DNA from 2 places in the Streptosporangium sp. NPDC049376 genome. Region 2 is predicted to be linked to the other one. Evidence: riboswitches for the same ligand, from Rfam matches in the RefSeq annotation. Region 2 holds a riboswitch; the other holds the start of a gene.

Region 1 (15,032 bases), on a different contig from region 2:
GTTTGATCCTGGCGCAGTCGGCGAAGGTCATGGTGCGCGCCCAGAGGAAGGCGTTTCCCCTGGTCAGGCCGTAGTTGCCGTACTCGGAGGCGAACCAGGCCGCGTAGCCGCCCAGGCCGATCGCGCAGGCCAGCGCGGTGGCCGTGACCGCCCGCCATCCGGACCGTCCGATCACCATGCACACCAGCACCACGAGGGCCAGCGGCAGCCCGATCGTCCTGGTCACGGTCGCCGCCGCGAGCAGGAGCCCGGCGAGCAGCGCCGCCCACGCAGGCGGGCGCCGCCGCCACATCACCAGCGTGACCGCCGCGACCACGAGGAACTCCATCGGCAGGTCCGCCATGACGAGGTGTTCGAGCTGGACCTGGTGGACGTCGAGCAGCACGGGGAGCGTGATCAGCGTCGCCCCCCACCCCGGCAGCCCTCCCCGGCGGCGCAGCAGGAGGTAGACGCACAACGCCGTGGCGAGCCCGAGCAGGTGCTGGATCACCACGACCGCCTGGACGCTGGACAGCGGGCGCAGCGCCCACAACAGCAGGGAGTAGCCGGAGGGCCGGGACTCCATCGGCCGGGGGTCGAGTCCGGCGCCGAGGTAGACGAAGGAGTCGGCCCAGAACCACAGCGTGGGCCGGTAACCGAGCACGGCCAGCGCGCGCACCCCGATCCCGGCGAGCAGGGCCAGCGCGAAGAACCAGTGAGAGCCACGGGAACCACGGGAGCCCGGGGAGCCGCTGTGGTCACGGTGGTCGCCGGGGAGGGCGGACGCGCGGTGGCGGGCCCGGCCTCCCGGACGTGTCTTCTCCGGCTGTGAGACCTCCGTCGGCACGACGTCCTCCCGACTCTCGGTGACAGCGGCACCCAGCATAGGGGCGCTACGGCGAGTGGCCGGGTGAGATGTCAAAGTTCGTGGAGTTTGGCGTGTTTGCCGGGAGGCCGGGTCAGCATTCGATGACGTTCACCGCCAGGCCGCCCCTGCTCGTCTCCTTGTACTTGTCGAGCATGTCGCGGCCGGTGTCGCGCATCGTCTTGATCGCCTTGTCCAGGGAGACGAAGTGGCGGCCGTCGCCGCGCAGCGCGATCCTGGCCGCGGTGATGGCCTTGATCGAGGCCACCGCGTTGCGCTCGATGCACGGGATCTGCACCAGGCCGCCGATCGGGTCGCAGGTCAGCCCCAGGTTGTGCTCGATGCCGATCTCGGCGGCGTTCTCCACCTGCTCGGGGGTGCCGCCGAGCGCCTCGGTCAGCCCGGCCGCCGCCATCGAGCAGGCGGAGCCGACCTCGCCCTGGCAGCCGACCTCGGCGCCGGAGATGGAGGCGTTCTCCTTGAACAGCACGCCGATCGCCCCCGCGGTGAGCAGGAAGCGCACCACCCCGTCGTCGTCGGAGTTCGGGACGAACCGGTCGTAGTAGGTGAGCACGGCCGGGACGATGCCCGCCGCGCCGTTCGTCGGCGCCGTGACGACCCGCCCGCCCGCGGCGTTCTCCTCGTTCACCGCGAGGGCGAACAGCGAGACCCAGTCCATCGCGTGCAGCGGGTCCTTCTCCGCGGCCTCGCTCTGCAGCCTCCGGTGGAGCTGGTGGGCTCTGCGCCTGACCTTCAGGCCGCCGGGCAGCACGCCCTCCTTGGCGATGCCGCGCCCGACGCACTCGCTCATGACGCGCCACAGATTCAGCAGCCGGTCGCGGATCTCCCGCTCGGACAGGCCGAAGGCCTTCTCGTTCTCCAGCATCAGCCCCGAGACGGAAAGACCCGTCTCCGTGCAGTGGCCGAGCAGCTCGGCCGCCGTGGTGAAGGGGTACGGCAGGACGGTGTCGTCCGGTTTGATGCGGTCGGCGCCGGTGGCGTTCTCGTCGACCACGAAGCCGCCGCCGACCGAGTAGTAGACCTTCTCCCGCAGGACGTCGCCGGTCTCCCCGAAGGCGGTGAACCGCATGCCGTTCGGGTGGTGCGGCAGGGAGATCTTGCGTTCGAAGACGAGATGCTCACCGACCACGAACGGGATCTCGCGGGAGCCGTACAACCGGATCGTTCCCGAGGCGCGCATGGCGGCCAGCCGTTCGTCGACGGTGTCGACGTCGACGAGTTCGGGTTTGTCGCCGGTCAGGCCGAGAAGGACGGCCTTGTCGCTGCCGTGGCCCTTGCCGGTCAGGCCGAGTGAGCCGTAGAGGATGACCTCGACCCGGGTGGTCTTGTCGAGCAGGCCGTCGTGGTCGAGCCCTCTGGCGAACCTGTGGGCGGCGGCCATCGGGCCGCCGGTGTGCGAGCTGGACGGGCCGATACCGATCTTGAAGAGGTCGAAGACGCTGATCGCCATTGATCTGCCCTGCCTTTGCGCTGTCCCGCGGTCGTGATCACGCGCGCCGGTGGACGCGCGTGATCACGACGCAAGATTAGATATTTCAGGATTCGCCCGAAGTGAGTGCCGTGTACTCCTCGGGGGACAGCAGGTCCTCCGGGTCACCCTCAAGCCGGACGCGGAACAGCCAGCCGTCGCCATAGGGGTCACTGTTGACCAGCGAGGGGTCGTCGACGACGGCCTCGTTGACCTCGACGACCTCACCGCCGACCGGCGCGAAGATGTCGCTCACCGACTTGGTCGACTCGACCTCGCCGACCGCCTCACCTGCGGTGAGCGAGGAACCGGCCTCGGGCAACTGGACGAAGACCACGTCACCGAGGGCGTTGGCGGCGTAGGCGGTGATGCCGACGGTCAGGGTCAGGCCGTCGTCTATGCCCGAGATCCACTCGTGCTCCTTGGTGTAGTGCAGCTCCTCGGGAATGTCACTCACTTTTTCCTCCTGTAGAAAGGCAGCTCAACGACCTCGACCGGCTCGTGACTGCCCCGGATGTCCACGGCCAGTCCAGCGGACGTTCCGTTGTCCACGTAGGCCATGGCGATCGGCCTGCCCAGGGTCTGGGAAGGCGCTCCGCTGGTCACCTCTCCGACGACGACGCCGTCGCCGGAGACCACCGGATACCCGTGGCGGGGCACCCTGCGGCCGGTCGCGATCAGTCCCACCAGGCGGCGGGCCGGGGGGACGTCCTTGAGCGGCTCAAGGGCGGCCCTGCCGACGAAGTCGCCTGGTTTGTCAAACCTCACCACACGGCCGAGCCCCGCGTCGAACGGGGTGAGATCAGCGGAGAGCTCGTTGCCGTACAGCGGCATCCCCGCCTCAAGACGGAGGGTGTCACGCGCCGAAAGCCCGGCGGGCAGCAGGCCGTACGGCTCGCCCGCCTTGGTGAGCGCGGCCCACAGCGGCTCGGCGTCGTCGGCGGCGACGAACAGCTCGAAGCCGTCCTCGCCGGTGTAGCCGGTGCGGGCGACGAGGGCGGAGAGCCCGGCGACGGTCGCGGGAAGGCCCGCGTAGTACTTCAGGCCGTCGAGGTCGGCGTCGGTGAGCCCGCCCAGGATCTCGCGGGAGCGCGGCCCCTGTACCGCGACCAGCGCGTACTGCTCGGAGCGGTCCTCGACCGCGGCCTCGAAGGCCCCGGCGCGCTCGGTCAGCTCGGCGGCGACCCGGGGGTAGTTGGAGGCGTTGGCGACGACCATGAACTCCTGGTCGGCCAGGCGGTAGACGATCAGGTCGTCGAGTACGCCGCCCTGGGGATCGACGATCATCGTGTAGCGGGCGCGTCCCGGCTCAAGGGCGGAGATGTGACCGACGAGCGCGTAGTCGAGGGCCTCGCCTGCCTGCGGGCCCGTCACGAAGATCTCTCCCATGTGGGAGAGGTCGAACAGGCCGGCCGCCTGGCGGACCGCGTTGTGCTCGGCGGACTCGCTTCCGTAGCGCAGCGGCATCAGCCAGCCCGCGAAGTCGGTCAGCGTCGCGCCGAGGGCCTCGTGAACACCGCGCAGCGGCGTGGGTCGGGACATGTTCGCACCTCAGACAGGGGTCGGATGAGAAGCATCCTCCCCCTCTGTCATGGATGCCTGAGAGCTTCGCCCGATTTTTGCCGGACTTTCACCTTCGGCGAGGCCGTACGGCCTGCTTTCCAGAGGCACCTACCCACGCGGTCCTTTGCCTTGAGAGGTTTGCGGGGAGGGCTTGCTCCTTCAGGGGTCCTGGCCTGGATGTCAGGACGCTCTCCCGCGCGGGCTCGTCGGTGTCCCGGCCAGCCTAACCGTAGGCGAGGGCCGAGCGAAATCCCCGGGTCGGGACAGAGTGTCCGGTTAGGCGTGATCATGACGGCTCTCGCATAACCTGAAGGTGCAGTGGGGGATTTGTTCCAACATCGAATCGTGGAAACAGGACGGCTACCGCTCTTCTGTTTCTTCGTCGCGCTGATCGTCGCCTTCGTCTTCACCCGCATCAACGTCCGGCTCATCCGCGCCAAGATCGGCTGGTTCGGCAACGTCAGCGTCGGCGACATGCACATCCACCATGTGGTGTTCGGCGTGGTGCTGACGATGCTCGGCGGGGTCTCCGGCCTGCTCGTCTCCGGCGTGTCCCAGGGGTGGTACGCCCTGACCGCGGCCGTCTTCGGGGTGGGCGCCGCCCTCATCCTGGACGAGTTCGCGCTGATCCTGCACCTGCACGACGTCTACTGGGAGGAGGAGGGCCGCACGTCGGTCGACGCGGTGTTCATCGCGATCGCCGTCACCGGTCTGCTCCTGCTCGGCCTGCGCCCGCTGGGCTGGGAGCGGCCGGACGGCACGCCGCAGGGGACGTGGCTGGCGGTCGGCTTCCTCGTGCTCAATCTCATGCTCGCCGTGGTCACCCTGCTGAAGGGGAAGATCTGGACGGGCATGGTCGGTCTGTTCGTCCCGCTGCTGCTGATCGTCGGGGCGCTGCGGCTGGCCCGGCCCGGCTCCCCCTGGGCCCACTGGTTCTTCGCCCCGGGCTCCCGAAGGCCGAGGCCCTGGAAGCTGGCCAGGGCGCAGCGCCGTGAGGAGCGCTGGCGTCGCCCGGCCATCAAGGTCAAGATCGCCTTCCAGGAGTTCGTCTCCGGCCGTCACGACCTGCCCTCCTCCCGCCTGCGGCCACGCCGCTGACCTCGGTGAACCGCCGTGCCGTACTGTCGCGCGCCCGGTGAAACTAATCTCATTAGACAGAAATTAATGGGATTAGTTACAGTCTAGGGAATCTAGGAGAGAGGGGCGCGTATGGCGCGGGCCGGGTTGACGACGGATCGGGTGACGCTCGCCGGTGCCGAACTGGCCGACGAGGTCGGGTTCGACCGGCTGACCATGTCGGCGGTGGCACGACGGCTCGGGGTGAAGGACGCCAGCCTCTACGCGCACGTTCGCGGCCTTGAGGACCTGCGCGGCCGGATCGCCCTGCTGGCGGCCGACGAGAAGAGCGTCCGCATCGCGGAGGCCACCGCGGGGCTGGCGGGCAGGGACGCGCTGGTCGCGTACGCGACCGCCTACCGGGACTACGCCCGCGAACACCCGGGCCGCTACATGGCGACGCAGATCCCCACGGAGATCGACCCCGAGCTCCTGGCCGCGGCGCGCGGGCCGCGGCGCGCGATCGAGCTGACCTACGGCATGTTGCGCGCCTACGCCCTCGGGGAGCCCGACCTGACCGACGCGGTACGGCTGCTGCGCAGCATGCTGCACGGCTTCATCAGCCTTGAGGCGGCGGGCGGGTTCGCGCACTCGCGCCCGGCCGAGGAGTCGTGGTCACGCTGCCTCGACGCCCTGCACACCCTCCTGGAGCGCTGGCCCGCCGATCACGAACCACACGGTGAAGGAAAGAGGACATGACCGAGATGACCACCGGACGCCTGCGTGTGGACGGCGCCGAGCTGTACTACGAGGTGCGGGGGCGCGGGCCGCTCCTGCTGCTGATCCCCGGCGGCACCGGCGGCGCCGCCTCCTTCGAGGAGATCGTCGACGACCTGGCCGCCGACCGCACGGTCGTCACCTACGACCCGCGCGGCCTGTCCAACAGCCCGCTGGACGACCCGGCGGCGCCTCAGCGGGTGGAACAGCACGCCGAGGACGCCCTCGGGCTGATCGACCTGCTGTCCCCCGGGAAGCCCGTCAGCGTGGTGGGCTGCAGCTCGGGGGCGATCGTCGCGATGCGCCTGCTCACCGCCCACCCCGGGCGGGTCGCACGTGTCGTGGCGCACGAGCCGCCGCTGGCCGAGGTGCTGCCGGACGCCGCCGAGCACCGCGCGATGCTCGCCCGTGTCCGGGAGGCCTTCGACCGGGAGGGGTCGATGGCCGCGGCGACCGTGCTCGCGGCCGGTCTCAGGCGCCCGGGGGAGAGCGCCGGCGCGCGGCCCGCCGCCGAGCTGTCCCCCAGGGCGGCCGCGCGCGTCGAACGGTCGATGGCCGACGCCCCCTACTTCATCGGGCGTGTCATCCCGAGCTTCATGGCCCACGTCCCGGACGTGGACCGGCTGCGGGCCCTGTCGGACCGGCTCGTGCTCGCGGCCGGGGCGGACTCCCACGGCGAACTGCCCTACCGTCCCGCGGCCCTCCTGGCGGAGCGGTTCGGCACGGAGCTGGTCCACTTCCCCGGCGGGCACACGGGGCTCAGCACCCACCCCGCCGAGTTCGGGAAGCTGCTTCGCGAGGTGCTCGACGCCCGGTGACGCCGGGGCGCGGCGCCCACCGGCCGAGCGGGAAACAGGGAGAAGACCGTCGGGGCCGTACGGCATGATGCCGCCCATGGATCACACTCGCTATCTCGACCTGATCCGCGCCGACGGTGATCTCCTGCTCGCGGCCGCGGAGCGGGGGCTGGACGCCCGGGTGCCGTCGTGCCCCGGCTGGACCGGCCGTGACCTGCTCCACCACGTCGGAGGGGTCTACGACCACAAGGTCCTGTGCATGCGGCTCGGGCGTGACCCGCAGAAGGCCGAGCGGGCGCCGCTGCCCGGCGACGCCGCGCTCAGGGACTGGTTCCTCTCCCAGCGTGAGACGCTGCTCGACCAGCTCGTCATGCGCGGGCCGGGCGCGCCCTCCCACACCTGGTTCCCGCCGGACCAGACGATCGGCTTCTGGTACCGCAGGATGGCCCACGAGACGGTCGTCCACCGGATCGACGCCGAGTTGATCGACGGGGGGCCGACCCCGGTCGACCCCGAGCCGGCGGCCGACGGCGTCGACGAGCTGCTCGGTTTCATCACCCACGACTTCGGCGGCAGGCCCGAACGGGAGCAGGGCGTCGGCCGTACGGTCGTGCTGGGCTGCGGGGACCGGGAGTGGGCGCTGACGCTGCGCGCGGACCGCGCGGTGTGGGCGAAGGAGGGGGCGACGCCGGACGCACGGATCGACGGCGAGCCGGAGGACCTCCTGCTCCACCTGTGGAACCGGCGCGGGGCGGGCGGCAACTCCCTCAGGAGCTCCGGTGACGTGGACGCGCTCGCCGGGCTGTGGGCGCGCCTGCAGGAGGAGACCCAGTAGGCGGTCCGGGGTCGTTCACGCGGCGCCGATGAGGCTCCGCACGGTCAGGCCGAGACCGAGCAGCATGACGGCCACGGCGGTGCCGATCGGCAGGAGCGAGGACAGGCGGCTCGCCACGCCGTTTCCCCCGGCCGCCAGGCGGCCGAGACGCCCGGCGAGTTTGACCAGCAGCAGCCCGGTGAGGGTGAGCGTGCCCGCCATGCCGAGGCCGTACGCCAGGATCAGCGCGATCCCGAACCATGTGCGGCCGAGGCCGATCGCGCCCAGCAGGACGACGAGCGCCGAGGGGCTGGGCACCAGCCCTCCGGCCACCCCCAGGCCGACCAGCCCGCGCCGGGAGCGGGGCGTCGGCTCGCGGGGGAGGTCCTCATCGGCCCGCCGTTCGAGGACGGCGACCGGCGCGTACCCGTGGGCCGCACCGCCGGGGACCTCCCGGACGGGGGAGCGCCGGGGAACGAGGGGAGCACGGCCGTGGGTGTGGCCGTGCCCGTGACCGTGGGCGGGGGCCTCGCCGGTGCGGTGGGCATGCCAGGCGGAGCGCAGCAGCCCGGCCCCGACCAGGGTGATCAGCAGACCGCTGACCAGGCCGAGCCAGGCGAGCACCGCCTCGCCGGTGAGCGCGGACAGGACGGTCAGCAGCAGACCGGCCACCAGGACGCCGACGGTGTGGGTCACGGTGACGGTCGCGCCGACGATCAGCGCGTCACGCGGGCGTCCCCGTCTGCCCGCCAGGTAGGCGGCCATGATGGTCTTGCCGTGTCCCGGGATGAGGGCGTGCCCGGCGCCCAGCGCGACGGCCATGAGCACCGAGAGCAGCACGAGCGGCGCGGTCGGCGAGTCGGTGCCGACCAGGCCGGTGAAGGTGTGGTCGAGCCAGGCCGTCACACCGCCGAGCGGACCGCCGGAAAGCCCGGACAGGTCGGACGGCCCGGGCGTCGGGGACGGCACGGCCGCCGAGGGACCTGTCTCCGGGGTGACGCTCAACCGCGCGGTCCGCTGGTCGAGCGGGGCGGCCAGCAGGTCGTCCGGGTAGGACCGCAGCCGTCCGCTGACACTCGTCCCGGGAACGGAGGACCGGCTCAGGCGCAGACCGCCGGAGGCGACCGCGGTGATCTCCCGCCAGCCGGTCCGGTCGGGCAGGTAGTCGTCGCTGAAGTCGACCGTCCCCCGGGCGCGGACGTCGGCGGTCAGGTCGCACGTCAGGCGGCTGGTCCGCAGGCCGCCCTGCCCCCGGGCGTACCGCAGGCCGCTCCCGGCGACACGCCAGGTGACGGGGGAGCCGTTGACGGTCAGCCGCTGTGCCCCGGCGAGCGCGGCGCAGCGGGCGGCGCCGTAGGCCGCCAGTTCGGCGGCGGAGACCCTGCCCGAGCCGTCGGTGTCCATCTCGGTCATGGCCTGGAGGGTGGGCAGCTCGGCGCTGTCGACGACCGCCGTGTTCTCGATCCGGTCGGGGGTGATCCGCAGGCCGTCGTAGTGGTTGACGGTGAGGTCCCCCAGCGGATGCGCGGCGGCGGGCGGGGCGGAGGCGGGGAACATCGCGACCGCCAGGCAGGAGAGGACGAACAGGAGCCCTCCACGACGCCGTTCCCGCGCGCCGTACCGGCCCGCGGGCGGTGGGACCTGTGCCGATGTCATGCAACCTCCCGAGGCTCACGGACGCGGACGGGGCTCCGTCGTGCCGGCGAACGTTCGATCTCGGCGTCGGCGGCCTGCGGTGCCCCGGGGAGTGCCCGGCCCGCCGGTGGCCGCCTGGTCGCCGCTGGAATGCTTCCGGCTCCGGGTGGCTCTTTCGTGCGGCGGCACGGCGGAAAGAGCAGAAAATTCATGGATTTTTCCCTTGGGGAGACCGAAGAGGGCATCCCTCCCCGGGTGTCCCGCTTCTCTTACGTCAACCATGGTTGACATGCCGATCGCGTCAACCTATGTTGACGGAATCGACTTTCGTCTACGAAACCGGCCGTGCCGCTCGAAAGGGGCGTGTGCGCAGTAGATATGAAGCACGTCGGTCGGGGGCCGGTCATGTCATCTCAAAGGAGACGGGAATTGTCAGAGACCGCGTCGTGGCGCCCGCTGTTCGCCTACATCAGGCCACACCGTTCCGCCCTGCTGCTCGGCGGCGCGCTCAGCCTGGTCGGCTCGCTCGCCGGCCTGGCCATGCCCCTGCTCGCCAAGACGGTCATCGACGCCTTCGGCGCGAACCGGTCCCTGGCCGGGCCGGTGCTCGGCCTGACGGTCGCGGTCGTCGTGGGCGCGGTCGTCGGCGCGCTGGGCAGATACGTGCTCGAACGCATGGGGGAGGGAGTGGTCTTCGCCGCCAGGCGGGGCCTGGTCGGACGCATCCTCAGGTTGCGGGTCTCCGAGGTCGACCGTCTCAAACCGGGCGACCTGCTGTCCCGGGTGACCTCGGACACCACACTGCTGCGCGCGGTGTTCACCGAGGGCGTCGTCGAGATGGTCAGCGCGCTGTTCATGCTGGTCGGCGCCATCGTGATGATGGCGGTCATGGACGGGCTGCTGCTGGTGGTCACCCTGGTGGTCCTGGCCGTGGTCGGCTCGCTGGTCGGCCTGGTCATGCCGCGCATCCGGCGCGCCTCCACCCAGGCGCAGGTCGCGGTCGGCGAGATGGGCGCGGTGCTGGACCGGGTGCTGCAGGCCTTCCGCACGGTCAAGGCCAGCGGCGCGGAGGAACGCGAGATCGCCACCGTGGACGCCGCGGCCCGCGAGGCGCGTGACAGGGGGGTCGCCGTCGCCTGGTGGACCTCGATCGCGGGCATCTCCACCTGGGTGGCCGCCCAGCTCGCCTTCGTCGCGGTGCTCGGCGTCGGCGGCGCGCGGGTCGCCTCGGGTGCGCTCGCGGTCTCCTCGCTGGTCGCCTTCCTGCTCTACCTCTTCTACCTGGTCTCCCCGATCGGCCAGCTCGTGCACGGTTTCACCCAGATGCAGAACGGCCTGGCCGCGGTCAGGCGGATCAGGGAGATCGAGGAACTCCCCGCGGAGGAGATCGGGACCCCGGCGGGCGTCTCCGGCACGACTCCCGCCGGGGTGGGCTTCCGGGACGTGGTCTTCCGCTACGGCGAGGACCGGCCGGTCGTGCACGGCGGCGTCTCCTTCGAGATCCCGGCGCGCGGCCTGACCGCCCTGGTCGGCCCGTCGGGGGCGGGCAAGTCCACGGTCTTCGCCCTGCTGGAGCGCTTCTACGAGCAGCAGTCGGGGACGATCACCGTCGACGGCCGTGACGTGCGGGACTGGCCGCTGCCCGAGCTGCGGGCCGTCCTCGGCTACGTCGAGCAGGACGCGCCCGTGCTGGACGGCACGCTGCGGGAGAACCTCGTCTTCGCCGCCCCCGGGGTCGACGAGACCGACGTCCGGCGGGTGCTCTCGCTGACCAGGCTCGACGACCTGGTCGCCCGGCTCCCCGAGGGTCTGGAGACCCAGGTCGGCCATCGCGGGATCATGCTCTCCGGTGGGGAGCGTCAGCGGGTCGCCATCGCCAGGGCCCTGCTGCGCAGGCCCAGGGTGCTCCTGCTCGACGAGGCGACCTCCCAGCTCGACGCGGTCAACGAGATGCGGCTGCGCGAGGTGATCGCCGAGGTGGCGAAGGAGACGACCGTGCTGGTGATCGCCCACCGCCTGTCCACGGTGACCAGCGCCGACCGGATCGTGGTCATGGAGGGCGGGGTCGTACGGGCGATCGGCACCCACGGGGAGCTGCTCGACGACGACGACCTCTACCGCGAGCTGGCCGCGACCCAGTTCCTGCTGCCGACCTGAGGGAGACGGCCGCCGGAGTCGAACTGATCTCCCGGGTTTCGTAAGGCTCCCGCAAATTTACGTGGTGGAGAGGGCGATGGTTCGGGCGCCGGTCTCCTCCGTCGGTTGGCGCCGGAGGAAACCGGGCATCCGCCCTGTGCGAAGCCTCTTCTTCGCTCAGGAGCGCCCCTCGGGACGCTCACCGGGTTCGGCCTCCGGTCCGGTTCGTGCGGGACAGGGCAGGGCACAGGCCGATGTGGCGGTGGTGGAAAGGATGGGGCGTCCCGGCGTGCGGCCTGGGACGCCCCCTTTTTTATGGGTTCACCCCTGCCATGGCGCCTCCGCCGTCATGTCCACCTTTCCGTGAGGTGTATGAACGACACCGGGACGGGAGGGAGATGGAATGCCGGTGGAGGGGCGAGCGGTTGGAGGGGACGTGGGGGAAGGACTCGATCGACTTCTTGAGGGCCGGAGGCTCTCGCCCGTGCAGCGGCGGATCGCGCGCTATCTCAACGACCACCTGGCCGAGGCCGTCTTCCTGTCCAGCGTGGAGCTGGCGGAACGGGCCGGGGTGAGCCAGCCCTCGGTGACCAGGTTCGCCACGTCGCTCGGCTTCGCCGGCTATCCCGAGCTGAGGCAGGCGCTGCGGCCGTTCGTGGTGAGCGAGCGGCCCCTGTCGCGGGCCAACGACCTGCAGACCGCGATCGACGCGGAGATCGAGAACCTGCGGAGTGTGCGCGACCGGCTGGCCGACCCCTCGGTCATCGCCGAACTGGGCGCCGCGCTGGCCGGGTGCGAGCCGCTGCCCGTTCTCGGGCTGCGGGTTTCGAGCGGGCTGGCCACCACGTTCGCCTACTTCGCCCGCAGGATCCACCCCGACGTCCGCCTGCTGACCCACGGCGGCTCCGAGCTGGCCGACGGCCTGGACGCCGCGCGCAGGGCGGGGGCCGCCTGGCTGGTCGCCGTGGTGCTTCCCCGCTATCCGGCCGAGGCCGTACGGGCCCTGCGCGGGGCCAGGGAGCTGGGCCTGCGGACCGCGGTGATCACCGACAGGCGCGACGTGCCGTTCGAGGCAGACGTGATCCTGGACGCCCCGGTCGGTGAACGCCTGGTGTTCGACGCGCACACGGCGCCGCTCGCCCTGGCCATGGTGCTGGTCGAGGCCATGGCGGACGCGGCGCCGCTGCGGACGCAGGCCCGGCTTGAGGAGTACGAGCGGATGATCGACAGGGCCGGGGTCTTCACCGGGAACCGGCCGGGTACGGCTAGCCCGCCAGCTTCCGCAGGGAACGCACGGACCAGGTGAGGGTCAGGGCGCCGAGCACGAGGAAGACGGCGAAGGCCACCGGGATCGTGGTGTCGGTCAGGCGCTCGGCGAACAGCGAGCGCCCGGCCTCGACCGCGTAGTAGAGCGGGTTGAACCTCGCGACGGTCTGCATCCACTGCGGGCCGAGGGAGACCGGCAGCAGCATCCCGGCCAGCAGGGTCAGCGGAAGGGCGAAGAACTGCACGATCTGCGACAGGCCGTTCTCGTCGCGGATGGCCAGCGCCAGGCCGTAGGAGAGACTGGCGGCGAACAGGCCGGTGGTGGCCATGAGCAGCAGCATCAGCAGGGCCGCCGCCGGGCTCAGCCGCAGGCCCATGAGCACGGCGACGCCCATCACCAGCAGCGCCTGGCAGGCGAGCACGAGCATGTCCTTGACGACCCGGCCGAGGATGATCGCGGGCCGCCAGGCCTGGCTGACCGCCAACCGTTCGAGCACGCCGTTGCGGGTCTCGTTGATCATGGCGAAGCCGGTGAAGAGCGAGCCGAACAGCGCGATCATCATCATCGCGCCGGGGGTGAACATCCGCAGCGCCTCACCCATCGTCCCGCCCCGGGTGGTCGTGGTCAGCAGCGGGGCGAACAACAGCAGGTAGAGCACGGGCTGCATGATGCCGATCAGCACCCAGGCCGGATTGCGCAGGATGGCGCGCAGCTCGTGGCCGAAGAACAGTGCGGTGTGCCGGAACATGGGGGGTCCTAACGTTTCGACGGTGGGGGTGGTCGTCAGGCGGCGTCACGCAGGGAACGCCCCGTGTGCCGCAGGAAGACGTCGTCCAGCGTGGCCCGGTCGAGGGAGATGGACCGGATGGCCAGCCCGCCGGCCTCAAGGGCGCGCAGCAGTGACGTCAGGTTGCGCTCGCCGTCGTCGAGGTAGGCCAGCAGCGCGTCGTCCCGCTCCTGGGTCTCCTTGATGTACGGCTGCGCGGCCAGCAGCGGCAGCGCCGCGGCCCGGTCGTCGACCCTGAGGGTGACGACGTCCCCGGAGATCTCCCGCTTGAGTCCCTGCGGGGTGCCCTCGGCCACGACCTGGCCGTTGTCGATGATGACGAGCCGGTCGCACAGGGCGTCGGCCTCGTCCAGGTAGTGGGTGGTCAGCAGCACGCTGGTGCCCTGGTCGCGCAGGGCGCGCACCTCCTGCCACAGGTTGGCGCGGTTCTGCGGGTCGAGGCCGGTCGTCGGCTCGTCGAGGAAGACCAGCGGCGGCCGGTTCACCAGGCCGACCGCCAGCGCGAAGCGCCGCTTCTGGCCGCCGGACAGCGTTTTGAGGGGGCGCCGGGCGATCTCGGTCAGGCTGAAGGCCGCGAGCAGTTCGTCGGCCCGGACGGCCGCCTGCCTGCGGGAGTGGCCCGCCAGGCGCGCGGCCAGCAGGAGGCTGTCGAGGCCGGGGGCGTTGTCGTCCATCCCGCCCGTCTGGCCCACGTACCCGATCCGCTCCCTGACCTTGGCCGCCTGCCGTACCACGTCGTATCCGGCCACGGTGGCCGTTCCCGCGGTCGGGGCGGTGAAGGTGGCGAGCATCCTGACCGTGGTGGTCTTGCCCGCTCCGTTGGGGCCGAGGGCGGCGAAGATCTCGCCCTCGGAGACCGACAGGTCGATGCCTCTGACGGCCTCGACCTGCTCGCTTCCGCCTCGCCCGCGCCTGGTGAAGGTCTTGCGCAGTCCGCGCGCTTCGATGATCATTACACTCCGTTCCGCCGGGTGTCCGGGGGTGACTGGGGGTGGGGAGGCGCTCGCGCGACCTCCCGGGAAAGGCTGGACCCTCTCGCGGTGTGAGGCTCAACCCCTTTTCACGGCAGCTTCCCGTCGCGAACCTTCTCCATGGCCTCTTCGAGCCAGGTGAGCTGGGCCTGGAGCTGGAGGATGTTGAGCCGCAGGCACTCGTCGATGTGCCGGGGGGCGCCGAAGGCCTGCTTGCCGCCGATCGCGCGCTCGGTCATGGAGATCGAGAAGCGCAGCTGCGCGGCCCTGGCCTCCATCGCCGAGGTCAGGTCGGCGGGTGAGAGCCGGTCCATGAAGGTGAGAGCGACCTGGAACGGGTCCACGATCGGCTTGATCTCCCACCAGTGGCTCATCAGGTGCCGGGCGAACTCCGCACGGCCGATCTCGGTGATCCCATAGACGGTCTTGCCTCCCTTTCCCTCCTCGACCCGCTCAAGGAGGCCTTCGTCGGCCATCTTGGCGAGTCCGTGGTAGATCGAGCCGTAGGCCACGTTGGCCCAGTGCTGGGTGCCCATGAGTTCGAGGCGGCGCCGCACCTCGTAACCGTGGAGAGGGCCGTCGAGCAGTACGCCGAGCAGTAGAACACGAGTGGAGGACATGTGCAATTTTTTATTCAAGTTTGAATACGATGTCAATCGTGGGCTACGGTGCCCGGCGTGAGAGAGATCAGACGTGACGACGACGGCGCCCTTCTGGGTTACCTGCGGCCGGTGGGGGACGCCTGGCAGCCGCTGACCGTGTTCGGCTATCCGCTGGGGGAGCCCCGCCCGGACGAGGAGGCGGCCGAGGAGGTCCACCGCTCGGGACTTTCCGTGCTGGGCGAGCCGTGGCTGTTCCTGCAGGAGGGCAGGTGGCACCGGTGCGTCATCCTGGAG
Region 2 (15,032 bases):
GCAGCGGTTCGACCACTGCCCAGGCCTCGGCCTGTTCCGGGGTGCTCACCACCTCGTGGTAGCGGCCGATGTCGGTGATCTGACCGGCCAGGACACGGTCGCACAGCTCCGTCCAGGCCTGCCCGATGTGCGGGACGGGGTCGGCGGCCAGGTCCCGGTAGGTGTATCCGCCCTCCGGGTTGGCCGCGCGCCACGCGGCGGCGTAGATCCCCGACAGGGTGCGGGAGAAGGACGCACGGCGGGCGCTGGCGTCCAGGTGCAGCAGGCGGCTCACGGCTCTCCGATCCTCGATGCCAAAGCGGACGTTGTGTCCGCTTAATCACCATAGCGGCAAGCGGACACGATGTCCATTTGACCCCGGGTCCGGTCGGCCGGAGGGCGGCGCCCGTCATCGCACGCGGCGACGGGCACGGCGCGGCGAGAGGGGCGCCTCGGAGGCGACGCCGGGAACGACCACCGGCCACCCGGGCATGTCGAGGCATCCGGGCATGAGAAAGGCGGCCCCGGTATCCCGGAGCCGCCTGGTGCGTGAACGACCCGGCAGGTCGTTCACACGAGAAGTCAGCGGACGACGGTGGTCACCGGCCGCGGGACGCGGGCGATGCCGGTCAGCCGGTTCTCCTCGCGCAGGGTGCGCAGCCGGTTGACCTCGGCGGTCCACTCCGCTCCCTTGGGGGTCGCCCTGCCCTTGCGGCGGCGGATCCTGTCGTCGTAGGCCTTGGGCCCGAAGGTCGCCCGCTGGCCCGCCTCGGCCGCGCGCAGCGCCTCGGTCAGCGCCGCGTCGAAGACCAGCCCGGCGGCCCTGAGCTCCTCAGGGGACGCCCCGGCCGCCTGCACCCGGCGCAGTTCGGCCTCGGCCGTGCGCGCCCTCTCAAGGAACTCGGGGAAGCTCTTCCCGACCTCCTGGTCGGCGTGGTGACGGACCTCCGCCTCCCGGCTCACGCCCGGTCGGAAAAACGCCATCGTCTGCCCTCTCTCACCCGTCGCCGGGAACCTCCCGGCGGATCACGGCTGTAGCCTACGCCGTCGACCCCCGGACCACCCACTCAGGGACCGGCCCACCCTGGACGGCACGGCGCGGCGCCCTTTACACAGTAAGGTCACCGATGACAGGATGCGGCCATGCCCGCCAAACGACCACCCGTCCCGCTCTCCAGGGAACGCATCATCGAGGCCGCCCTGCACATCGCCGACAGCCAGGGGCTCCGGCGGCTGACGATGCGGCGCCTGGGCGACGCGCTCCAGGTCGAGGCCATGGCCATCTACCACCATCTGCCGCGCGGCAAGGATGCCCTCATGGACGCCCTGGCCGAGCACGTCACGGCCGTCCACGCCGAGCCCGCGAGCACCTGGCAGGACAGCGCGAGGGCGTGGTGCAGGGCGAGCAGGGACGCGCTCAGGGAGCATCCCGGGGTGCTGGCGCTGGCGCTGACCAAGCCCCCGAAGGGCCGCGCGGCGATCGCCCTCATGGAGCAGACCGAGCAGCTCGCCGACGCCGGGCTGCCCGACGCGGCGCAGGCGGTACGGACGCTGCGGGCCTACGTCTTCGGCGCGGTCGCGGTCGAGGTACAGCGCTCCGGATGGGCCGACCCCCCGGCGGACGGCGCCGAACCGTGGCGTCCCCCGTCGGCCGGCGGAGGCTCCGCGGCGGCCGACACCGACTTCGAGCACGGGCTGAACGCCCTGCTGGCGGGACTCAACGGAAAGCGAACGGAGACTGAACGGTAAAGAAACGCGAGGCCGATCCTTTTTTACCTGCCAGATGGCGCGTTTCGCTTGGCCAGATGTCCGCTATGAGGCATCCTGTGCTATAGGTCACACCTCCGGAAGAGCCCTGAAGGACCACTCTCCAGAGTTCGCAAACAGTCCTAACGGGCTATGTCCCGGGGTGAGATCCAGATCGCACACTTGAGTTTGACCAACGTGCGGACCTCACCCCGTTCGAGGCACGCACGACCCACATGTCCACACCAGATGCTCGTCACCCGTCACGCGATGGGAACGGATTCCCATCGGGGACACGGTGTCCACCCGCTGTCCGATGTCGATCCAGCGAGCCGACGATAGAGATCCGGAGGCACGCCGATGTGCCCGCACCAGCCGTCCTGTCCGCCCGCCGAGGCGCTGGACCGCGAAGCCGCCCGTACGATGGTCGCCCACCCCGAGCAGGGCTGGAGCCTGCTCTGCAACGGTGTGGTGCTGTTCGACGACACCGGTGAGATCCTGCCCGACGGCGGGGTCATCGAGCCGCACCGGCCCCTGGCCGGCGTCGCCTGATCGCCTGACCGATCACTCCGCGGCGGCGCGCATCCTCGCGCCGAGCCAGTGCGCGACCACCTCGCCCACCCTGCCGGGATGCCTTTTGAGATCGTGCCCCTCACCGGGCAGCACCACCAGGCGCGAGGTGTCCGCCGCCTCGGGGACCCCAAACGGGTCACGGTCACCGCTGACCGCCAGCACGTCGACCCCCGCCGCGCGCAGTTCCTGCGCGCGCGACCTCTCCGGCTTACCGGGAGGATGCAGGGGGAAGGCCAGCGCGACCACCGCCGTCGCCCCCGCCTGCGAGGCCGTACGGCAGGCGACCCTGGCCCCGTTGCTCCGCCCGCCCTGCACCAGCGGCAGACCGGGCCGGAGCCCGCGAAGCCCGGCGACCAGTTCCAGCCAGGCCTCGTCCTGCCTGGCCGCCGATCCGGGAGCCCTGGCCCCTCGCATCCTGAACGGCTGGAGCACCCGGGCGACCACTCCGCCGATCGGCGTCACCGCGTCCCGTACGGCCAGCAGGTCGGGTGCGTCCACTCCCCCGGCCGAGCCGTGGGTGAGCACCAGCAGGAAACGTGGATCGGCCACCTCGTCGATCTCGGCCACGGCCGGGCCGTGAACGGTGCCGATCTCCACGGACGAGGCAGTACTCCGGATGGACACCGATCTAGTCCTAACGGCTGATGTCCGGGCCTGCGGCAGGGCGGACAATCTCAGGGTGCAGGATCATCACGATATCCGACAGGACGTACGGGCGACCATCGGGGCCCGCCGTGACCTCGGCCCCGAGTACGAGGCCGCGCTCGTCGAGTCCTTCGTCGAACGCCTCGACTCGACGATCGCCGCCAGGGTGCGGGCGGAGCTGCAGGCCACGGGTTATCACCCCCAGCAGCACTATCCGCACCCCCAGGGTCCTCCCCCCGCGCCGCGGCGCAAGGGGAACGGCACCGTCCCGATCGCGCTCGGCTCGCTGGGGTTGGCCATCCCGCTGACCGCCGTCGCCGCCGAGGGCGGGACCGTGGGGATCCTGGTCGCCTGGGGCGGCATCGTGGTGATCAACATCGCCCACGCCCTCGGCGGGCTGCGCCACCGCGACTGAAGAGCGGGGCCGGAGACTCAGGCGTCCCGGTTGCGTCGCAGCCTGACCTCCTCGGCCAGTTCCTCGTCCGCGCTGTCCAGGCCGTAACGCCACACCCGCTCGGCGTCCTCCTCACGCCCTCTGAGCGGCAGCGTGCGGGCCAGCAGCTCGATGGCCAGCGCCCCGGTCTCGGCGTCGCCGCCCTCTTCCACCGCCCCGGTGAGCTCGGCGCAGGCCAGTTCGAGATGGGCGATGCCGAGCAGCACCCGCAGCCTCGCCGTCTCCACGACGTCCGGCACGGACAGCGCCTCGACGAGCACTCCCGCCGCCTCGGCCGCCTCCCCCTCCTCAAGGAGGATCTCGGCCAGCCGCTGGGCGGCGAGGGAGGAGATCTCCGGCTCTCCGGTCGCCAGCGCGGCCCTCAGGGCCTCCTCCGCCTCCACGGGGCCCACGGCGAGCCTGGCCAGGCCCATGTGCGCCAGCGGAGCGCAGGCGGCGTTCCCGGTGCCCAGCGCGGCCTGCCAGGCCGCCCGCGCCTGGTCGGGCAGGTCGTCGCGCTCGAAGCTCCTGGCGAGCAGGCAGGCGGCCTGCCCGGCGAACTCGGGATGGCCGGTGGCCAGCGCGGCACGGGCCGCCGCCCTGGCGTCGGCCGCGTCCCCCCGCTCCTCGAGCACCACCGCCAGCCCGACCGCCGCCTGCGCGCGGTCGGGCCCCTCGGGGTCCGCGGCCAGCTCCGCGAGAATCACCGCGGCGCCGTCCAGGTCACCGTCCTCGGCCAGCCGCCGCGCGGTCTCCAGCGGTCGGGTGTCCACCTCTGGCATGCAGGGTCCCTCCGGGTAAGGAATCGCCCCGGGCCCGGTGGCCCGGAGCCCTGTCCACGAGGTGGATCTTAACGGTGCGAATCAGTCCTCGTAGGCCTCAAGCGGAGGGCAGGCGCACACCAGATTGCGGTCGCCGTACGCCTGGTCGATCCGGCGGACCGGCGACCAGTACTTGGCCTCGCGCACCGAGGGCAGCGGGTAGGCCGCCTCGGCCCGCGAGTAGGCGTGCTCCCAGTCGTCGGCCAGCAGGCAGGCAGCCGTGTGCGGGGCGTTGCGCAGCGGGTTGTCGGTCTTGTCGTAGGCGCCGGAGGCGACCTTCTCGATCTCCCCCCTGATCGCGATCATCGCCTCGCAGAACCGGTCGAGCTCGGCCAGGTCCTCGCTCTCGGTGGGCTCGATCATCAGCGTACCGGCCACCGGGAAGGACATGGTGGGAGCGTGGAAGCCGTAGTCGACCAGGCGCTTGGCCACGTCGTCCACGGTCACACCGGTCTCCTTGGTGATCTGGCGCAGGTCCACGATGCACTCGTGGGCGACCAGGCCGCCCCGGCCGGTGTAGAGGACGGGGTAGTGCGGGGCGAGCCTGCGGGCCAGGTAGTTGGCCGACAGGATGGCCTGCTCGGTGGCCGCCTTGAGCCCGTCTGCGCCCATCATCCTGACGTAGGCCCAGGAGATGGGCAGGATGCCCGCCGAGCCGTACGGCGCGGCGGAGACGGGACCGACCGGCGAGTCGTCGCGCAGCGGGTGACCGGGCAGGTAGCCGGCGAGGTGGGCGCGGACCGCGACGGGGCCGACGCCGGGGCCGCCGCCGCCGTGCGGGATGCAGAAGGTCTTGTGCAGGTTCAGGTGGGAGACGTCCGCCCCGAACTCGCCCGGCTTGGCCAGGCCGACCAGGGCGTTGAGGTTGGCGCCGTCGACGTAGACCTGGCCGCCCGCCTCGTGCACCCGCTCGCAGATCTGGGTGATGGTCTCCTCGTAGACGCCGTGCGTCGAGGGGTAGGTCACCATGATCGCGGCGAGCCGGTCGCGGTGCTTGCCGAGCTTGGCGTCGAGGTCGGCGAGGTCCACGTTGCCGTTGTCGTCGCAGGCGACCACGACGACCCGCATACCGGCCATGACCGCGCTGGCGGCGTTGGTGCCGTGCGCGGAGGAGGGGATCAGGCAGACGTCGCGATGGGCCTCGCCGCGGGCGTGGTGGTAGGCGCGGATCGCCAGCAGCCCGGCGAACTCACCCTGGGAGCCCGCGTTCGGCTGGATGGAGACCGCGTCGTAGCCGGTGACCTCGGCCAGCCAGCCCTCAAGCTCCCGCACCAGCTCCGTGTAGCCCTCGGCCTGTTCCGCGGGGGCGTAGGGGTGCAGCCCGGCAAACTCGGGCCAGGTGATCGGCTCCATCTCGGTGGTCGCGTTGAGCTTCATGGTGCACGAGCCGAGCGGGATCATCGACCGGTCGAGCGCGACGTCCTTGTCCTGGAGCCTGCGCAGGTAGCGCAGCATGGCCGTCTCCGACCTGTGGCTGTGGAAGACCGGGTGGGTCAGGTAGTCGCCGGTGCGCGCCAGCCCCTCGGGCAGCGCGTCGTGCGCCGCGGCGTCCAGGTCGGTCAGTACGGCGCCGCTGACCTCGAAGGCGGCCAGGACCTGCTCCAGGTGGAGCTGCTCGGTCCGCTCGTCGCAGGTGACACCGACGTGGTCGGCGTCGACCAGGCGCAGGTTGACGCCGTTGTCGCGGGCCGCGGCCACGATCCGGGCGGCGCGGCCGGGCACCCGGGCGAGCACGGTGTCGAAGAAGGCGTCGTGGACGACCTCGACGCCTCCGTGGCGCAGGCCCGCGGCCAGCACGACGGCGTGCCGGTGGACGCGCCTGGCGATCCTGCGAAGGCCCTCGGGGCCGTGGTAGACGGCGTACATGCCCGCGATGACCGCGAGCAGCACCTGCGCGGTGCAGATGTTGCTGGTCGCCTTCTCCCTGCGGATGTGCTGCTCACGGGTCTGCAGCGCCAGGCGGTAGGCGGGGCGGCCGTCGGCGTCCTGGGAGACGCCGACCAGACGGCCGGGCATCTGCCGCTGCAGGCCGTCGCGGACGGCCATGTAGGCGGCGTGCGGGCCGCCGAAGCCCAGCGGGACGCCGAAGCGCTGCGAGGAGCCGATCGCGATGTCGGCGCCGAGCTCGCCGGGGGCGGCCAGCAGGGTCAGGGCCAGCAGGTCGGCGGCGGCCACCACCTGGGCGCCGCGCGCGTGGGCGGCCTCGGCGACGGCACGGAAGTCCCTGATCTCACCGTCGGCCCCGGGGTACTGCACGAGCACGCCGAAACAGTCGGGAAGGGCCTCGGTGAAGTCGCTCTCGACCAGCTCGATGCCGAGCGGCTCGGCCCTGGTGCGCAGCACGGCCTTGGTCTGCGGCAACGAGCCGGCGTCGACGACGAACACGTTCGAGGAGCCGCGCACCGCCCTGCGGGCCAGCGTCATCGCCTCGGCGGCGGCGGTGGCCTCGTCCAGCAGGGAGGCGCCCGCCACGTCGAGACCGGTCAGGTCGGAGACGACCGTCTGGAAGTTGAGCAGGGCCTCAAGGCGCCCCTGGGAGATCTCGGGCTGGTAGGGCGTGTAGGCGGTGTACCAGCCGGGGTTCTCCAGGAGGTTGCGGCGGATGACCGCCGGGGTGATCGTGTCGTGGTAGCCCAGGCCGATCATCGAGGTGAGCACGGTGTTGCGCCCGGCGAGGGCGCGCAGCTCGGCGATGGCCTCCGTCTCGCTCGCGGCGGGCGGGAGGTTGAGCCTGTCCTTCGCCCTGATGGCCTCGGGGACGGCCACCGCGACCAGGTCGGCGGTCGAGGCGAATCCGACCGCCTCGAGCATGCGGGTCTGGTCGGCGTCCGCGGGCCCGATGTGACGGGTGGCGAACGGCGGGGGGGTCAGCTCGCTGAGCGGTGACAGGTCGGTCATGGGAAGCCTCCCGAGACGTTGGAGACCGGCGCTGGGCGCGGGCGTATGCCGGATCTCCCCCTCTGTCATCGCGACCTGAGAGTTTCACCTTCCGGTGCGTGGAAGGCTTTCCCCGTCGGTGAGACGCGCCTGGCGGGCGTGCCTGCTTTCCAGAGTCGCCTCGCCCACGCGGTACCGGGTGCCTGAGAGATTCCGGGGAGGTTGCTCCTTCGGCGCCCCGATCATGCCGGGGTCTCTCCCGCGCAGAGTCAGCAGCGAGACAACCTTACCCGGTGCGGCGAGCCCGGCGACGACGGGCCAGCTCATCCGCGTGGTGATCGCCTAAAGGGCTCTGGCCGGACTCCGCGCGCTCTCCGGGCAGGTCGGCCAGGGAGCCCTCCACCTCCTGCCAGACGCGGCCGAGGGCTATGCCGAAGACACCCTGCCCTCCCTGGAGCAGGTCGATGACCTCGTCGGGTGAGGTGCACTCGTACACGCTCACCCCGTCACTCATGAGGGTGATCTGGGCCAGGTCGTTGACGCCGCGGTCGCGCAGGTGCTGGACGGCGATGCGGATCTGCTGGAGGGACACACCCGTGTCGAGCAGCCGTTTGACGACCTTGAGCACCAGGATGTCGCGGAAGCCGTACAGGCGCTGGGAACCCGAACCGTGAGCGGCCCTGACCGTGGGCTCGACCAGACCGGTGCGCGCCCAGTAGTCCAGCTGCCGATAGGTGATGTCGGCCGCGGCACAGGCGGTGGGACCGCGGTATCCGATGTCGGCGGGCAGTTTCACCGGCTGCCCGTCGAACAGCAGGCCCTCTTCGCCCGCACGCTGACGTGCCTCCCCGCGCCGTTCCGGGTCATCCTGGTCGGCGTTTCTACCCTCGCCGCTGCTGACCGCCACGCGGACCTCCGGCTTTCTCTCATCCCGCGGCCTGATCTGGGGGTTTGCGCACAGCCGCGGGTTTCACTTGCACCGTAGGACTGGGGCCAAGATCAGTCAACGACCCTCCCCGGCGCGTCGTGAAGCGTAAATGCACCGAAATACCTACCCCGCGCGACCGAAGTCCTCGGGCGTGATCGTGTCAAGGAACTCCCTGAACTTCTCCACCTCGTCCTCCTGGTCGTCGGGAATGATCACCCCCGCCTCCCTGACGATGTCCTCACTGGCGAAGATACGGGCTCCCGTACGCAACGCCAGGGCTATGGAGTCCGAAGGACGGGCGCTCACCTCGACCCCGTTGGAGAACACGAGATCGGCGAAGAAGATCCCATCACGGAGTGCGACGATGTTCACGGTGCTCAGCCGGACGCCGAGCGCGTCGAGCACGTCGCGGAAGAGGTCATGGGTGAGTGGCCGGGGTGGCGGCTCTTCGGCCTGGGCCATCGCGATCGCCGTCGCCTCGGTCATGCCGATCCAGATCGGCAGGTACCGCTCCCCATGTGCCTCCTTCAGCAGGACAATAGGCTGGTTTGAGGGCATCTCAACCCGAACGCCCACGACCTCCATCTGCAACACGGGCTGCTCCGTCTTCGCTGGATTATGACCGGTTTGTTCAACGTAACACTCGTGAGGGGACGAGTGCCTGGTCAGGTTCTCACCGGCCCAAGCCCCCACGCACGGCGGAACGCAGGAGCGAGGCGTGCAATTCCAGCAGAAGACCAGAAATCTCCTTGGCGGTCTCGTCGGCCCGGTCGATGGCCCCCGGGCCTCGGCGGCGAAGCAACGGTGCGATGGCCTGTTCGACGAGGGTGGCCTCCCGCTCGGCCGCGGCCTTGACGACCCGCAGGTGGCGTGCCCTGAGCCCGAAGGCGGCCAGTGCCCCCACGCTGCGGGCCACGGCCAGCGCCTCGGCGTCGTAGTGGCGGGCGACCGCGGCGAGCAGGCCGAAGTCCTCAAGCTCGGTGAGGGTCTCCTCGTCGAGCTCGGCGGCGGCGAGCAGTTCCTTGCGGGTGAGACGAACCTCCGGCGGCGCCTCGCCGGGAAGGGCCCGCGGAGGGGTGACCGGCCGGTCCTCGCGGTCCGCGGCCTCGAGCCGGTCCTTGATCACACGCAGCGGCAGGTAACGGTCGCGCTGCTCGCCGAGGATGTAACGCAGCCGCTCGACGTCGGCGTAACTGAACTTCCGGTAGCCGGAGGGACTGCGCTCCGGCTCGATCAACCCCTCGCCCTCCAGGAAACGGATCTTGGAGATGCTGACGTCGGGGAACTCGCCCTGCAACAGGGCGAGCACCTCCCCGATGCTCATGTGCGAACGAGCCGCCTGGGAGCTCATCATCCTCCAGCGGCGCCACGGGTGAGGAAGACCAGGCGGAACTTGCCGATCTGCACCTCGTCGCCGCCGTAGAGCGGGACCTCCTCGATCCGCTCGCGGTTGACGTAGGTGCCGTTGAGGCTGCCGACGTCACGGACGGTGAACACCCCTCCGCCGCGCCGGTAGAACTCGACGTGACGCCGCGAGACGGTGATGTCGTCCAGGAAGATGTCACTCTCGGGGTGACGTCCGACCGTGGTCAGGTCGCTGTCCAGCAGGAAGCGGCTGCCCGCGTTGGGACCACGCATGGCGACGAGCAGCGCGGCGCCCGTAGGCAGTTGCTCGACGGCCTGCCGCTCGGCGAGAAGCGTCTCTCCCGTCTCCGCCTCGTAGGCCTCGATCCCGGACAGGGAGATCGTCGACGTACTGTCTCCCGGGGAGTCGAACCTGGTCAGCGGCGACCCGCATCGTGAACAGAAACGGGCGTCCTCAGGGTTGGCATGACCGCACTGCGTGCAGTAGACGCTCGGCATCGATCGGCTCGGCCTCCTACCGCGAGGACGCGGCAACGGTTCTCGGTACGCGCGCCTCGCTTCATCGCTTCTCAAGTATTTGCTCAGACTGCGAATGCCGCAACATACACCGAATAGCGAGAAAGATCAAGTCCGACGCTCGAGGACGGGTTCGGTCGAGGACAAAGTTACCGCCGGGCGGCGCCCCGGTCCATGCCGCCGCGCTGGGTTTTCGCGCTCTCCGGGCCGGGGATCCCAGGGGAGACCTCAGGTCGCCGCCGCCCCCTCCACGACCCTGGCCCAGTGCTCGATCAGGCTCTGCGCCGAGTCGACGTCCCCCGCCTCCGCCCACAGGTGGGTCACCGCCTCGGCCGGGTCCGGCAGCACCAGCGCCCAGCTGCCGTCCTGCGCCACGACGCGCACCCCGTCGGTCGTGTCTATCCGGTACAGCTCGGCGGCCTCGATGACCGAGCGCATCACCACGCCCTTGGCGGCCCACGGCGTGGGGACCGTACGGCGCAGCAACCGGGCCTGCGGGATCCTGGCGTCGATCTGGCTGAGCGAAAGGCGGGTCCTGGCGACCAGGCCGAGCAGCCGAAGGAACACCGCCAGGCCGTCGACCGTCGGGCCGAACTCGGGTACCACGAAGCCGCCCCGCCCGTCCGCGGCGAAGACCATGCCCTCCGCCCTGGCCGCGGTGGTCAGCGCGTCCAGCGCGGTCGAGGTCCACTCGACCTGCACGCCGTGGAAGCGGCAGACCTGCTCGGCCACCCGGGTCGTGGTGACCGGCAGGGCCACCCTGCCGCCGCGCCGCTCTGCGGCGACCAGGTCGAGCACGACCAGCAGGGCGCGCTCCTCGCTGATCAGCTGGCCCGTCTCGTCGACGAGCGCGATCCGCTCCCCCACCGGGTCGAAGCGCACGCCGAAGGCCGCCCTGGCCGAGCCGACCAGCTCGGACAGGCGTTGCAGGGCCCGGCGGCGCTCGGCGAGGGTCTCGGTCGGCGAGGCGTCGTCCAGGCGGTTGTTGACGGTGAGCACCTCGACGCCGACCCTGCCCAGGAGGCTGGGCAGCACCAGTGAGGAGGTGCCGCCCGCGCAGTCGACGACGACCTTCAGGTCGGCGTCGCGCACCCCGGTGACGTCCACGCAGCGCAGCAGCTCGTAGGTGTAGTCCTCGATCGCCCTGGCCGGGAAGCTCAGCTCGGCGATCTCCCCGGGGAAGGCTCGGCGGAACTCCTGGCGGGAGAAGACCCGCTCCAGTTTGCGCTGGGCGCCCTGGGAGAGGTCGGCGCCGTGCTCGTCCATGAAGACGATGTCCACGCTCTGCGGGTCGCCCGGGGTGGTGCGCAGCGCGATCCCGCCGACCGCGTTCTCCCTGGCGGTGTGGAAGCGCGAGACGGGCAGCGGGGCCGCCTCCAGGTCGAGCACGTTGATCGCGCTGGCGGTCAGCGCGCTGATCACGGCCCGCTTCAGCGCCCTGGCCGCCCGGGAGGAGTCCCGGGAGGTGATGACCGAGGCGCCCTTCCTCAGCGTGGTCGCGTAGGCGCTGGCGAGCCGTACGCACAGTTCGGGGGTGATCTCCACGTTGACCAGGCCGGAGACGCCGCGCGGGCCGAACAGACTGCGCTGGCCCCTGGGCTCCCAGATGACGCTGGTGTTGACGACCGCCCCGGCCTCCACGGTCTTGAAGGGGTAGACCTTGACGCCCGAGGAGACGTACGCCTCGGCCTCGATGATGCACTCGTCGCCGACGACGGCGCCCTCCTCGATCCTGACCCCGGTCATCAGGTCGGTGTTCTTGCCGACGACGCAGCCGCGCAGGTGGGCGCTCGGGCCGACGTAGACGTTGTCGTGGACGACGGCGCGGTGCAGGAAGGCGCCCTCCCTGACCACCACGTTGCTGCCGAGCACGGTGAACTCGCGCAGTTCGGCCCCCGCCTCGACCTTGGCGTAGTCGCCGACGTACAGGGGGCCCTTGAGCACGGCGTCGGCGTCGACCGAGGCTCCCTCGGCCACCCAGACACCCGGGGAGACCTCGAAGGCGTCGATGTCCACCCTCACCCGCCCGGAGAGCACGTCCGCCTGCGCCCTGAGGTAGCTCTCGTGGGTGCCGACGTCCTCCCAGTAACCGTCGGCGACGTAGCCGTACAGCGGGGCGCCGCGCGCCAGCAGGCGGGGGAAGACGTCGGCGGACCAGTCGACGACCCCGCCCGCGGCGATCTCGTCGAGGACCTCGGGCTCCATCACGTAGACGCCGGTGTTGACGGTGTCGGAGAAGACCTGGCCCCAGGTCGGCTTCTCCAGGAAGCGCTCGACCCTGCCCCGGTCGTCGACGATGACGATGCCGAACTCCAGGGGGTTGGGGACGCGTTTGAGCCCGATCGTCACCAGCGCGCCGTTCTCCCGGTGGAAGCGGATCATGTCGGTGAGGTCCATGTCGGTCAGCGCGTCGCCGGAGATGACCAGGAAGGGCTCGTCCCTGAGCTTGTCCGCGGCGTTCTTGACGCTGCCCGCCGTGCCGAGAGGGGTGTCCTCGGTGGCGTAGTACAGGCTCATGCCGAGCTCGTCGCCGTCACCGAAGTAGTTGCGGACCAGCGCCGCCAGGAACTGCACGGTCACCACGGTCTCGGTGAACCCGTGCCGCCTCAGCAGGCGCAGCACGTGTTCCATGATCGGCCGGTTGATCACTGGTAGCAGTGGCTTGGGCTGGTTGGCGGTCATCGGCCGCAGCCGAGTCCCCTCCCCGCCCGCCATCACGACGGCCTTCACACATCACCTCTTAATGCGTCCGGCTCCGCGTATGAGCTGACGCACCTGTACCCAGTAGAGCGCCCCGGACCACCAGTACAGTCCGGTGCCCCAGATCGCGAGCGACCAGCCGACGATGCGGGCGGGCCCGGCGTACCAGGCGTCGTGGTGGGCGAGGAAGAGCAGGGGGAAGGCGTAGAGCAGGTTGGCCGTCGCGGCCTTGCCGAGGAAGTGCACGGGCAGCGCGGGGCCGTACCCCAGGCGGCGCAGGATGGGCGGGATGCCCAGCAGCATGACGTCGCGCAGCGGGATCGCCAGGGCCAGCCACCAGGGGATGATCTCGCGCATGGCCAGGCCGAAGAGGGTGGCCAGGATGTAGAGGCGGTCGGCCAGCGGGTCGAGGAGGCGGCCGAGCCTGCTGGTCTGGTTCCACGCGCGGGCGATCTTGCCGTCGAGCCAGTCGGACAGGCCGGCCAGCATCAGCAGCGCCACGGCCCAGCTGTCGGCCTTCGGCCCGAGGACCAGCCACAGGAAGACCGGGACTCCGACAAGCCGGGCCAGGCTCAGCGCGTTGGGCACCGTCAAAATGCGGTCTTCGGCACCCGATGCTTCCGGATTCACCCGAATGTCTCCCTCCCCGTACCTGAAGCCGACCCTACTGCGTTCGCCGCGGCATCCCGCAGGTGACGGGCACCACAGGTCTCTTCACAGCTTCGGCAGGAACCTTGTGAAGGTTCTTCGAGGTCGTGGGGGGAGTGTGCCGCGGGCGCGGGCCGGGCGTGTCGCCCGTCCCGCACCCGGGGAGGATTCGGCGGACCCGGTCACGGCCCGCCGCAACGGCTCAGTTCGCGGCTCCCACGGCGACCGGGGAGCGGTCACGCCGCCACAGCCTGTCCAGGGCCAGCGCCCCGCCGCCGCTGAACCCGATCGCCAGGCAGATGGCGAACAGGACCAGGACGTACTCGAACCCACCCTGCTGCGAGAAGAAGCCCTTGCCCGCGTGGACGAAGACGTAGGCGCCGACCATGTTGAGGGCGAGGATGACGCCCGCGACAGGCAGGGCGGCGCCGAGGATGAAGGCGAGGCCGCAGAGGACCTCGCTGCCCGCCACGGCCGGGGCCGCCACGGCGGCGAGGGGGATGCCGAGGTGGGTGAACCCGGCCGTGACCTCGTCGATCCCGCTGCTGAGGAGCTTCTGAAGGCCGTGCGCGATGAACACGATGCCGATGACGACCCGGGCGAGCAAAAGGGTGTAAGGCCCGATTCTCTCCAGCATGACTTTTCTCCTGTTGCGATGTAGTTCACTGATGAACCGGCACCCACAGGTCGACGTTTGGTTGAACGTTGAACTATTTGGGCATGGTACGGCGCTGCACAAACGCCAAAAATGGGGCCGGAACTGTGCTTTCACAGCACGAGCACTTCGATCGTCACCGAACGGGCGACAAGGACGGCGGGTGACGGACCCGGCCACGGATGTTCCTTGACCCACATAACATCCAACTATTCGCAACTGTCGTTGTCAACGACCTTCGTCTCCGGGCGGCCCTGGCGGCACGGCGAAGGCCCGGGACGCACGAGACGGATCCGTCTCGTGCGTCCCGGGCCTTCCGAGGTTCCGGGGGTCGGGCGAGGCGCGGGCCGGGAGACCGCCCGCGCCGCGCCTCAGCGGCCGCGGACCGCGGCGCGGGGCGACCAGACCCAGACGAGCAGGGCCACGGTCAGCCCGAACAGGGTGAGCCCGCTGGGCACGTGTGTGCCGAGCAGGTTCCAGGTGAAGTGCTGCCCCATGCCGATCAGGAGCAGGCCCGCGCTGGCCGCCGCGGGCCATCCCGCGCCTCGGCCCGGCCGCCAGAACAGCACGGCCGCGACGGTCTGCAGCAGTGCGATCAGGTGCACCACCATCCCGACCATGACGTGGGTCTCGGCCAGATCGGCTCCGCCCTGTACGGCCTGGCCCGCGAAGGAGGCCGCGACGATCAGACCGACGGCCTGCGCGGTCACCAGAACGCGCAGGCCGTACAGCAGGCCCGCGGAGACGGAGCGCTCCGGTGCCGCGAGCGGCCGGGTGATGCCCTCCTGCATGAGATGTGTCCTTCCTGCAATGACTGTTCAGGGACACATCGTGGCCGCGCGGATCCGCCGGGTCGTCAGCCTCCAGGGGTACCCGCCGATCCGCCGCGTGGCGGATTCGCCGTGCTCCGGGGACGGCGCCGGGACGGAACCCGTTCGCGGCGCCCGCGCCTCTCCTCCTGAGGTAGGTCGGCCCTCTCCTCCTCATGGCGGAAGGAAAATCAATCGGATTACGGGGCCATTCCGCCCGCTTCAGCCTCTACCCTTCACAGCATGACCAAAGACACCACGCTCTTTCTGGGGCAGTGGCTACGCTCCCCGGGAACCGTTGGGGCGGTGGCGCCGAGCTCACGGCGGCTGGCCGAGA

Evidence for each region. A riboswitch is a leader RNA that binds a small molecule or an ion and turns the genes downstream of it on or off. The one in region 2 is predicted to bind glycine.
Region 1: linked by a shared signal. The riboswitch ahead of gcvT (glycine cleavage system aminomethyltransferase GcvT) and the one ahead of gcvP (aminomethyl-transferring glycine dehydrogenase) in region 2 are both predicted to bind glycine.

What each region holds. Positions count from the first base shown of each region.
Region 1 covers NZ_JBITMT010000002.1:120,006-135,037, reverse strand. Annotated here, with positions in the region: gene ACIBVQ_RS06070 (hypothetical protein) at 1-826, opposite strand, end outside; gene ACIBVQ_RS06065 (L-serine ammonia-lyase) at 939-2,315, opposite strand; gene gcvH (glycine cleavage system protein GcvH) at 2,401-2,790, opposite strand; gene gcvT (glycine cleavage system aminomethyltransferase GcvT) at 2,787-3,875, opposite strand; glycine riboswitch at 3,917-4,001, opposite strand; glycine riboswitch at 4,004-4,102, opposite strand; gene ACIBVQ_RS06050 (hypothetical protein) at 4,242-4,994, shown strand; gene ACIBVQ_RS06045 (TetR/AcrR family transcriptional regulator) at 5,106-5,711, shown strand; gene ACIBVQ_RS06040 (alpha/beta fold hydrolase) at 5,708-6,547, shown strand; gene ACIBVQ_RS06035 (maleylpyruvate isomerase family mycothiol-dependent enzyme) at 6,624-7,361, shown strand; gene ACIBVQ_RS06030 (High-affinity nickel-transporter) at 7,377-8,996, opposite strand; gene ACIBVQ_RS06025 (ABC transporter ATP-binding protein) at 9,381-11,132, shown strand; gene ACIBVQ_RS06020 (MurR/RpiR family transcriptional regulator) at 11,596-12,417, shown strand; gene ACIBVQ_RS06015 (ABC transporter permease) at 12,377-13,126, opposite strand; gene ACIBVQ_RS06010 (ATP-binding cassette domain-containing protein) at 13,162-14,118, opposite strand; gene ACIBVQ_RS06005 (PadR family transcriptional regulator) at 14,226-14,756, opposite strand; gene ACIBVQ_RS06000 (hypothetical protein) at 14,814-15,032, shown strand, end outside.
Region 2 covers NZ_JBITMT010000006.1:127,032-142,063, forward strand. Annotated here, with positions in the region: gene ACIBVQ_RS18640 (NAD(P)H-dependent oxidoreductase) at 1-274, opposite strand, end outside; gene ACIBVQ_RS18645 (hypothetical protein) at 562-942, opposite strand; gene ACIBVQ_RS18650 (TetR/AcrR family transcriptional regulator C-terminal domain-containing protein) at 1,123-1,728, shown strand; gene ACIBVQ_RS18655 (DUF5999 family protein) at 2,086-2,277, shown strand; gene ACIBVQ_RS18660 (alpha/beta family hydrolase) at 2,290-2,895, opposite strand; gene ACIBVQ_RS18665 (hypothetical protein) at 2,978-3,358, shown strand; gene ACIBVQ_RS18670 (hypothetical protein) at 3,376-4,158, opposite strand; gene gcvP (aminomethyl-transferring glycine dehydrogenase) at 4,240-7,095, opposite strand; glycine riboswitch at 7,255-7,346, opposite strand; gene ACIBVQ_RS18680 (MerR family transcriptional regulator) at 7,361-7,981, opposite strand; gene ACIBVQ_RS18685 (bifunctional nuclease family protein) at 8,126-8,596, opposite strand; gene ACIBVQ_RS18690 (MerR family transcriptional regulator) at 8,676-9,326, opposite strand; gene ACIBVQ_RS18695 (FHA domain-containing protein) at 9,353-9,865, opposite strand; gene ACIBVQ_RS18700 (mannose-1-phosphate guanyltransferase) at 10,112-12,613, opposite strand; gene ACIBVQ_RS18705 (CDP-alcohol phosphatidyltransferase family protein) at 12,617-13,171, opposite strand; gene ACIBVQ_RS18710 (DoxX family protein) at 13,434-13,868, opposite strand; gene ACIBVQ_RS18715 (hypothetical protein) at 14,258-14,677, opposite strand; gene ACIBVQ_RS18720 (class I SAM-dependent methyltransferase) at 14,939-15,032, shown strand, end outside.